4 regions of the Paenibacillus sp. ALE2 genome follow, and region 1 is predicted to be linked to each of the others. Evidence: riboswitches for the same ligand, from Rfam matches in the RefSeq annotation. Region 1 holds a riboswitch; each other region holds the start of a gene.
The links. A riboswitch is a leader RNA that binds a small molecule or an ion and turns the genes downstream of it on or off. The one in region 1 is predicted to bind cyclic di-AMP.
Positions count from the first base shown of each region.

Region 2: it holds a riboswitch for cyclic di-AMP, as region 1 does, so the genes downstream of both, ACXHJ1_RS00210 (hypothetical protein) here and ACXHJ1_RS18735 (3D domain-containing protein) in region 1, are expected to answer to the same signal.
Region 3: it holds a riboswitch for cyclic di-AMP, as region 1 does, so the genes downstream of both, ACXHJ1_RS12085 (TrkH family potassium uptake protein) here and ACXHJ1_RS18735 (3D domain-containing protein) in region 1, are expected to answer to the same signal.
Region 4: it holds a riboswitch for cyclic di-AMP, as region 1 does, so the genes downstream of both, ACXHJ1_RS06215 (C40 family peptidase) here and ACXHJ1_RS18735 (3D domain-containing protein) in region 1, are expected to answer to the same signal.

Region 1 is NZ_CM134213.1:4,270,519-4,272,719, forward strand. It holds gene ACXHJ1_RS18725 (ABC transporter substrate-binding protein/permease) at 1-138, shown strand, start outside; gene ACXHJ1_RS18730 (amino acid ABC transporter ATP-binding protein) at 125-847, shown strand; cyclic di-AMP (ydaO/yuaA leader) riboswitch at 1,087-1,260, shown strand; gene ACXHJ1_RS18735 (3D domain-containing protein) at 1,267-1,935, shown strand; gene ACXHJ1_RS18740 (polysaccharide deacetylase family protein) at 2,135-2,201, opposite strand, start outside.
Region 2 is NZ_CM134213.1:43,841-46,041, reverse strand. It holds gene ACXHJ1_RS00215 (glutathione peroxidase) at 1-16, opposite strand, end outside; cyclic di-AMP (ydaO/yuaA leader) riboswitch at 480-651, shown strand; gene ACXHJ1_RS00210 (hypothetical protein) at 765-1,160, shown strand; gene kdpF (K(+)-transporting ATPase subunit F) at 1,345-1,422, shown strand; gene kdpA (potassium-transporting ATPase subunit KdpA) at 1,568-2,201, shown strand, end outside.
Region 3 is NZ_CM134213.1:2,774,809-2,777,009, reverse strand. It holds gene ACXHJ1_RS12085 (TrkH family potassium uptake protein) at 1-964, opposite strand, end outside; cyclic di-AMP (ydaO/yuaA leader) riboswitch at 1,365-1,517, opposite strand; gene ACXHJ1_RS12080 (CPBP family intramembrane glutamic endopeptidase) at 1,779-2,201, shown strand, end outside.
Region 4 is NZ_CM134213.1:1,448,030-1,450,230, forward strand. It holds gene ACXHJ1_RS06210 (hypothetical protein) at 1-756, shown strand, start outside; cyclic di-AMP (ydaO/yuaA leader) riboswitch at 1,033-1,170, shown strand; gene ACXHJ1_RS06215 (C40 family peptidase) at 1,176-1,676, shown strand; gene ACXHJ1_RS06220 (GNAT family N-acetyltransferase) at 1,980-2,201, shown strand, end outside.

The DNA.
Region 1 (2,201 bases):
CAGGTCATTAAGAATATTACCTACGAAGGCTTAAGTCCGTTCGTAATCGCAGCCGCTATTTATTTTGTAATGACATTCAGCTTATCTAAGCTGTTGGGTTTATGGGAAAGGAAGTTGAGAGCCAGTGATCACCGTTAAACAACTGCGTAAATCATTCGGTAAGAATGAAATTTTAAAAGGCATTGATATAGATATCGCCAAAGGTGAAGTAGTCGTCATTATCGGCCCGAGTGGTTCGGGGAAAAGTACGTTTTTGCGTTGTATGAATCTGTTGGAACAGCCAACAGAAGGGGAAATCTTGTTTGAGGGTGAGCCGATTACGGCCCGTGGTCATAATATTAATGCGACTCGAGAGAAGATGGGGATGGTTTTCCAACATTTCAATCTGTTTCCGCATAAAACAATACTGCAGAATCTGACGCTTGCACCAACGCAGGTGAAGAAGCAATCGGGGAAAGAAGCGGAGAAAATTGCGTTGGAGCTCCTGCGGACCGTGGGTCTTGAGGATAAGAAGAATACCTACCCGAACCAGTTATCTGGCGGTCAAAAGCAACGTATAGCGATAGCACGTGCTCTGGCTATGCAGCCGCACGTAATGCTGTTTGATGAGCCTACTTCAGCTCTGGACCCTGAAATGGTTGGAGAGGTTCTAGATGTAATGAAGAAGCTCGCTGAAGGCGGCATGACGATGGTGATCGTGACGCACGAAATGGGCTTTGCCCGTGAAGTAGGGGATCGGATCATCTTTATGGACAACGGCCAAATTATAGAGCAAGGCACGCCTGAGCAAGTTTTTGGTACTCCAAGCCATGATCGTACTCGTGACTTTCTTGCTAAAGTACTGTAAGAAAATGCTTTTATAAAATATTGACATAGCCCTTCTCGTGACGATGGTTCACGGAGGGCTTTTCTTTTTTTGTCACCATATCTCCATATTTTCGTAACAAAAAACGGATTCTTAATGACAAAATTGTAATGAGTGTAGTATGATGTTCAAGGTTCCCAACATTTTCATGCAGATAAGGTTACAAAATTGTGATATTATGCAGTAAGCCAAAACTTACCGAGGCAGCACTTATGATAATAAATACTCAGGTGCTGGACTCAAACTATGGGAAGTGCGGGGGACGTAACAACGGCCATTGTTCCAATACATCATAAAAAGTATGGAATATGACCTAGGGGTGAATTGCGCAAGCATAGGGCTTCTCCTGAGCCCGAATCCGACAGCTAACCTCGCAGGCACAACAGAGGAGGTACATATCTTTGAAACACTTAAAACATATTGGAAAAACCATGAAATTTGCGGTGCTTGCCGCAGCGATTGCAGGATTGGCACAGACAGCTGGAGTAGCAAATGCTGCTTCGCTTCATACTGCCAAAGAAGGCGATACTTTCTTTTTGCTTGCTCAACGTTATGGGGTATCGGTAGATGACTTGACGAAGGCTAACCCGGATATTGCGTCCAACAACATATATGCAGGTCTACAAATTAAAGTGCCAGACGAAAAAAGTGTGAAGGCGGCTTCGGATTCGAAACCACAGCTACTTACGGAGAAAGCACCAGCGAATGAGAGGCCAACAATTGAAGCATGGGGCAAAACATTCAATTACAGTAAAGTTGTTGATGTTAAAGCAACAGCATATTCAGCCGCAGCTGATGAAAATGGCAAATGGGGTGCAGTCGATTACTACGGTAATCCGCTTAAACTGGGTACAATTGCAGTAGACCCGAAAGTCATTCCTATGGGAACAAAGGTGCTAGTTACAGGCTATTCCCATCCCGGCTTGCCAGACCATTCTTTTGTAGCCGTTGCCCGTGATCAGGGCAGCGCTATTACCGGAAAGCGGATTGATATCTTTATCCCTGGCAACAAATCATTCGTGAACGACTTCGGCTTCCAAAATGTGAAACTGTACGTTATTGATAAATAGCATTGTGCATATATTTGATTTCATTAAACATAATATATATTATGTAAACTTAATATTATAGCACACAACATATAACTGGGACGACTTCTTATCAGTACGGTCGTTTATCGCTAAAAAAGGCTGTCTTACAAGCAGAAGCATTCTGCTCGTCAAGGCAGCCTTTTTACGTTGTTGGTATATACGAGGCTTAGACATACTGTTATTTTCGTTCCGATGTGTGAAGTAGCCGGGGGACTGTGACAAACTTGTAGCCCTTAGCTTTTAAA
Region 2 (2,201 bases), 1.5 Mb from region 1:
ATTTATATACGCTCATGATATCCCTCCTAATTAAATATTTTACAATTAAATTGTGAACAATTCAACAAGGGGTTGCAAGTCCAGAAGAGTCTACAGACATTGTGCATTGTAAAATCGTCTTTTGTTCAAAACGGTAAATCGCACTTCAAATGGAGCAAATTGAGGTGTTTCTTCTCATAAAAAAGGCTTCATTCGATAATTATCTAGTACATATAGCGCATTTTCTTTCTTTTTTATAAATAAAGGGCAACCGTACCATACCCTACGCCAATATTGACATGCCTTTCATTTTCAAAAAGGGGTGAAATACAGAGTTTTAGAGAGATACGAGAAGCATAGGTTGGTTGTAAGCGTTATCCTTAATCTTCTATGCTCTAAAGGGTGATTTATAGCCTTGCCGTTGAGCTTTACAGTCTTCCTTGCACGGGTGTATGATTCAAGACGTAATTTCAAATTAACAACAATGAAGCAACAACGAATTGTCTAAAGCGCTGAATTTTGCAGTTGCAAAAGCGGGGGAACCAACGAGTATATACGGCTTTGCAAGCCGTGTGTCTCATGGGGTGAATTTTCCGGCCAAGTGCCGTAAATAGGGCGACTCTCACGTCCGAATCCGACAGCTAACCTCGTAAGCGTACAGGGAGAGGCAACAAACCGCCGTGTGCAGCCATGGTTTATTTTATCATGGAATGTATGAAGCCGGAGGAAGCCTTTTTCCTTCGGCTTCTTTTTGTTGTCTTTTTATACCGGGAGAGGAGCTACTGATGGAAGGTCGGTTAATTATTGTCACTGCACCGAATGAAGCGGGCAGAAGTTTTGTGAAATTGCTTATGTTCAAAAAATTGGCGTTTGCAGTTCTCACAAATAGCACCCAGGAGGAACGACAGCTCAAAAAAATGGGTGTAGAGCACATTGTGCGCATCAATACGATGCAAGCGGGAAAATGGAATTTTCCTAAAAAAGAAATTGGTAGTGTGTATTTGTTCGAAAACAGCTTGAATCTAACTTGCCGTTTCCTGCAAATATGTCGGCCACTAACATCAGAATTGATCTATGTTATTACGCACGGCTGTAATCCACAAGGAATTTATCGGGGATTGGGAGCGGACCATGTGATCTACACATTGAACGGAGAGGTGGGTTTCCTGCTGAACGGATAAGCACTTATAACATAGCTGCTTTGTGATTTTATGATGGAATCGGAAATAAAGATCTGAAAAGCGATACGGAGGGTATGAACATGATGGATTTATACATGCTGCTCGTAATGGCTGTGAGTTATGGAGTGATACTGCTGTTTGTACGCTGGTGTGATGCACAGACCTCAAAAGGAGGGCGAAGAGGATGATCGTTGTGCTAGGACTTACGGCTATTGTGTTCGTGTATTTAATCTATGCACTCCTGAATCCTGAAAAATTCTAGTCAACTATAGGATCGAGCAGGCGGGAACAGCAGATCAAGAATGCAGCATCAGAGATGCAGATTTTCGCAAACGTGTGCACTCAATGGATGGTCTGAATCAGGTCTGTTGTTCCAAATGCAGGAGCATTTTAAGGAGGAATAGAGGATGGAGCTACTGCAAATTGGGATTGTGATCATCATATTGTTGCTCTTGGTAAAGCCGATGGGCACCTATATGTATCACGTATTCTCGAATGAACCGAATCGGACGGATCGGATTTTTGGTGGAACGGAAAAGCTGATTTATAAGGCTGTAGGCTTGAAGAAACAGGACAGCATGCATTGGACGACGTACGCTATGAGTTTCATTGCAACCAATGTGGTGCTTGTGGGGATCAGCTACCTGCTATTGCGCTTGCAGGCTATACTCCCGGGCAATCCGGTTGGGAACAGTAATATGGAAGCATCATTGGCCTTTAATACGGTAATCAGCTTTATGACCAATACGAATCTCCAACATTATAGCGGAGAAAGCGGGCTTACGTATCTGACACAGATGGCGTTCGTCACGATGATGATGTTTACTTCGGCTGCTTCGGGGTTTTCGGTTGCTGCGGCTTTTATGAGGGGATTGACGCGGCGCGGTGAAGGGCTGGGTAATTTTTTTCAAGATTTTATTAAAGCCAACATACGGATTTTCCTGCCGCTTGCCTTTGTACTTACGCTGGTGCTGGTGGGATTAAAAGTACCACAGACGCTACAACCCACGGCGGATATTACGACTTTAAGTGGTACACAGC
Region 3 (2,201 bases), 1.5 Mb from region 1:
GCAGAGCAAATGTAGTGGTCTTAATCCCGCCTCCAGTGGAGCCAGGCGAAGCCCCAATAAACATGAGTATGATGATAAAAAACTGCGTAGCCTGCCGCAAGCCTGCAATGTCCAGCGTGTTGGCACCTGCGGTGCGAGGGGTAACGGACTGGAATAAAGAACCCAGCAGTTTACCACCCCAATCAAGCGAGCCAAGCGTCTTCGGATTCGTAAACTCAAATACAAAAATGACAAGCGTCCCGACGACAATCAGAGCAGCTGTCATGCTGAGTACCACCTTGGTATGCAAGGACAGTCTCTTACGCTTGCGATAATCTGCCAGGTCAGACATCACTACAAAACCAATACCACCCGAAATAATGAGAAACATGGCTGTAAAATTAACAATCGGATCATATACATAACCTGTCAGGCTGCGAAATTCACCGAACAAATCAAAACCAGCGTTATTAAACATGGAAATGGCATGCCAGATCCCAAAATAAATCGCCCTGCCGACAGGCATATCAAATGACCAGCGAATCGAAAAAATAGCTGCACATACGCCCTCAATCATCAGCGAGTACCATAGCACCTTGCGGATCAATCCGACAATTCCTTCGACAGAGGTCTGATTCATCGCTTCTTGCAAAATAAGGCGCTCCCGCAAGGAAATCCGACGCTTGAACACCAGCGCGATCAAGGTAGCCATAGTCATAAAGCCAAGTCCGCCAATCTGAATCAGCGCAACGATGACAATTTGACCAAAGGTTGTAAAAAAGAGCCCTGTATCCTTAACGACAAGCCCAGTTACACAGGTCGCGGAAGCGGCAGTAAACAAAGCGTCTATAAACGCGAGTGGTTTTCCTGTTGTATTAGAGATGGGCAGCATTAACAATAAACTACCTATTAGAATGATAATGGCAAAGCCTGCAACGAATATTTGCGGTGGAGAAAGCCGAAGCCAGCTTGCATTGGGATTCATTTATTCATCACTTCTCCTCCTTGGTGAACTATGAGCATGGAGAACGCTCAGCTCATAAAATCACCAATTCTTTTCAGTTTCTTTTATAAATCAGAAAAGTATCCGCAAAGCGGGATACTTTTGCCTTTCAATACTCACTACACTTTATACGTAACTACCTCATGGAACGTTTGATGACTTTAAGGCGGGCAGCAGCGAAGCGGTCCATTTGAATCTGGAGAAGCGATAGCGCTCGCCTTTGACTCTGAATTTTACCCTTATCAAGGTCTAGAAAATCAAAAAAAATTCAGTGGCAACAGCGATTGGAAGATCAAATGGAACGCGCAGCGTCCTTAACTCAGCAAACTTTTATTCACACTTATACACACAAAAAAAGACACCGGAAAACCGAGTGCCTGACTTGGTTCCTGCCCACAGCCTACGAGGTTAGCTGACGGATTCGGGCAGCACAGTATGCCCTATTTACACTTCCGATCCATCAGGATCGGCTGTAAAATTCCCCCCAGTAACATGGTTCCCCCGTTTTCTCACAGAAATTCGGCTTAAATGTATGTCATTACCCATATATTTCATAGGCATTGCCTCAAGATTATAATCCTTCTCTATCCAGATCACAAAACCGATTTCGCCGAAAAAACGTGAAATTGGCTTTAATTTGCGATTGGGCATCGCTTAATCACAGCTTATCTAATTTTATTAAAACTTTAAAGTGCTTTCACTCTGTTTTCATGAATATCGCTGGTCTGTTGGCGGGAACCTGTGCAGTATGATATCTTTAATGGATGTTCTTATTTACAGATTAAGGAGGAAACTCATGAATCCTATCGGGAAACCGGTCGTGCTCACGGCCAACTTCAAAAAATTAGGCTTGCTGGGCGGGGTTGGCCTGATTTGCTTTTTTATCTTTCAATTGCTTATTCCCTCGCTTAGCAATCCAAGTCCGGAATCATTGATGAATGCAAAGGTCATCAGCAAACAAGAAGCGATCGTACACGCCTTGGACTTTGCCCGTTCCGAGCTGGGCTATACGGAATCACAGCCAGAGAAGCCTGTCGTGACCTATCAGGCTGAAACAGATTTGTACGGTTATTTATCCAGAGAAAAACTGCTTCAAGCGTACGATCGTACATGGAAAAAAAATTATCCTTATGAAACCTTTCGGGTTGATTTGCCTGATTCCTCAGCGAAGGGCAAGCTGCAAATTCATGTGGATTTATCCACTGGGAAGGTCGTTAGC
Region 4 (2,201 bases), 2.8 Mb from region 1:
TATCGTTTGCTGTGGGGAGTATTTCTCTATAGGCTGGTACAGTCTGCCGTTATCCCGCTGCTGCTACGTTATCCTGATCAGAGCCAAAACGAACTGGGAAAGACCTTGTTTTGGATGGAGGGCCAGATCGCCTTGATGGACAGCCGGGAAGTACATGTGTACTTGTGGATATTACTAGGGGCGACCGTATTGCGCATACTAATCACTCCCTTCATTAGAGCTGGCATATATCAAAGCCTGCATACCGATGCGTCTGAACCGCAAAGCCTGTCCTTCTTCAAGGGGATGAAACGCCACGGTATGTCATCGCTATTGTATTACATCATCGAGTTGGGTTTGCTGCTGCTTCCCGCCTTTTGGGTGGTACCGAGACTCTATCCTATTGTAGTAGGAACGTTGCAATCTTCCTCTTACCTGCTACATTTGTTGCCCTATGCCATGGGGTGGATAGCTTACGGTTGGGTCATTCGGCAGTGCATCCTGTATATGCAGCTGGGCACTGTCAGTGGTCACACCATACTATCCTCCCTGCTCGCCTTCTTTCGCCAGCTTCTTCCGGCTGTTGGTGTATCCCTGTTGCTCGGTACTTGTGTGTTGCTAGTTTTCGGTCTATTTGGCACCGTGGCGATGATTTGGACGGGTATGTTGGCACTGATTCTCCAACAATCGTATCATTTTGTTACCAGTCTGGTCAGGCTGTGGCATATCAGTTCACAGTATCGGCTATGGCACATCGATATCTCCAGCAGAGGCTAACCCCTCACAATATCCTCTCTTCTGTATTTTCAGCTGTCGAAAAAACTTTTTTCTTTCCCGTGCAAACGGCACATAACTGAATACTGTTAACAGAATCTGTTCCTGGAGCGTTAGGAACAGATTTTTTTTGTAACTTTTTGCGATGAAACATTTGCCAAAGCCTGCTGTCTTTGTTACAATAATCGCAGTGAACTGATAGTAACAACTTTGTAATCTTTATTGTAACCTTTATCTTAAAAACATCGTTGTCGTGAATACTGCTCTCCAAGGTGCACATCTTAAGTTAAGCCTAATTCCTGGCACCTAGGAAGCGGGGGAACCAGTTTGGGTGAATTGATCTCGCAACAGAGTGGTCATAGGGGAACCTTCTACCGAATCCTTAAGCTAACCTCGCAGGCATTGGAAGGGGTATATTTTTTTTGAAGAAGAAGCTAACGATCGCAGCCATGGGTCTCGCCATTGCCTTTACATCTTTTACATTCGGTGGCAGCAGTGCATTTGCAGACTCTAAGATGGACCAGGTCATCCAAGATGCCAAAGGAACGAACTACAGAAGCGGAGGCACTACACTCGAGGGATTCGATTGCTCCGGCTTCACAATGTATGTATTCAACAAACTGGGAATTAAACTGCCGCATCAATCTGGATCACAATTCAAAATGGGTTCTTCTGTATCCCGCGATGAAATGAGACCAGGCGACCTGGTGTTCTTCAACACCACAGGAAGAGGCGTTTCCCATGTAGGTATCTTCGTAGGTGAAGGTAAATTCGCCCACTCCTCGACTTCACGTGGTGTAGTAGTTAGCTCACTGAACGAAAATTATTACGCTAACCGTTATGTCGGTGCAAAAAGAATTATGAGCACAGACGCTTACCATTCTGTAGCTTCAGATATTCCTGATGACGACAACGTAGAATAACTACCGCACAGCAAGCTAACCCTAGCCGCAATTTGATTCTGGCCGGAATCGAATTGCGGTTTTTTATGTCCACTACATCAGCAATGATTATCATTACTGACGAACTGACACCTCAAAAGGTTTCAATTTTAGCGAACATCGTCGGTTTTACCGTCACCGCTGGGGGAGCATATGAGCAGTAAATCCTTCTTATTGAATGTATACCCGACTTAGGTACGAAATAAACACGCTTGCCATTCTCCTACAACTTGTCTACAATCTGTGGTTAATGATTGAAGTACCTGCATAAGGAGGAATGGAAAAGTGCCGGCCTCAATATCCAACTACCGGATCGTACCGATGGACGAGCATCAAGCGGCTGAAATCTGTGAGTGGCGCTATGATCCCCCCTACAACATATACGGCTGGCTTCCCTGGGAACAAATGAAGGCGCTTGAAGTCGAATTTGGAAGTCCCACGCTTCGCCAAGAGCAATATGTTGCGGTCCTGGACGAAGAGAATGAGCTGACGGGATTTGCTCAATAT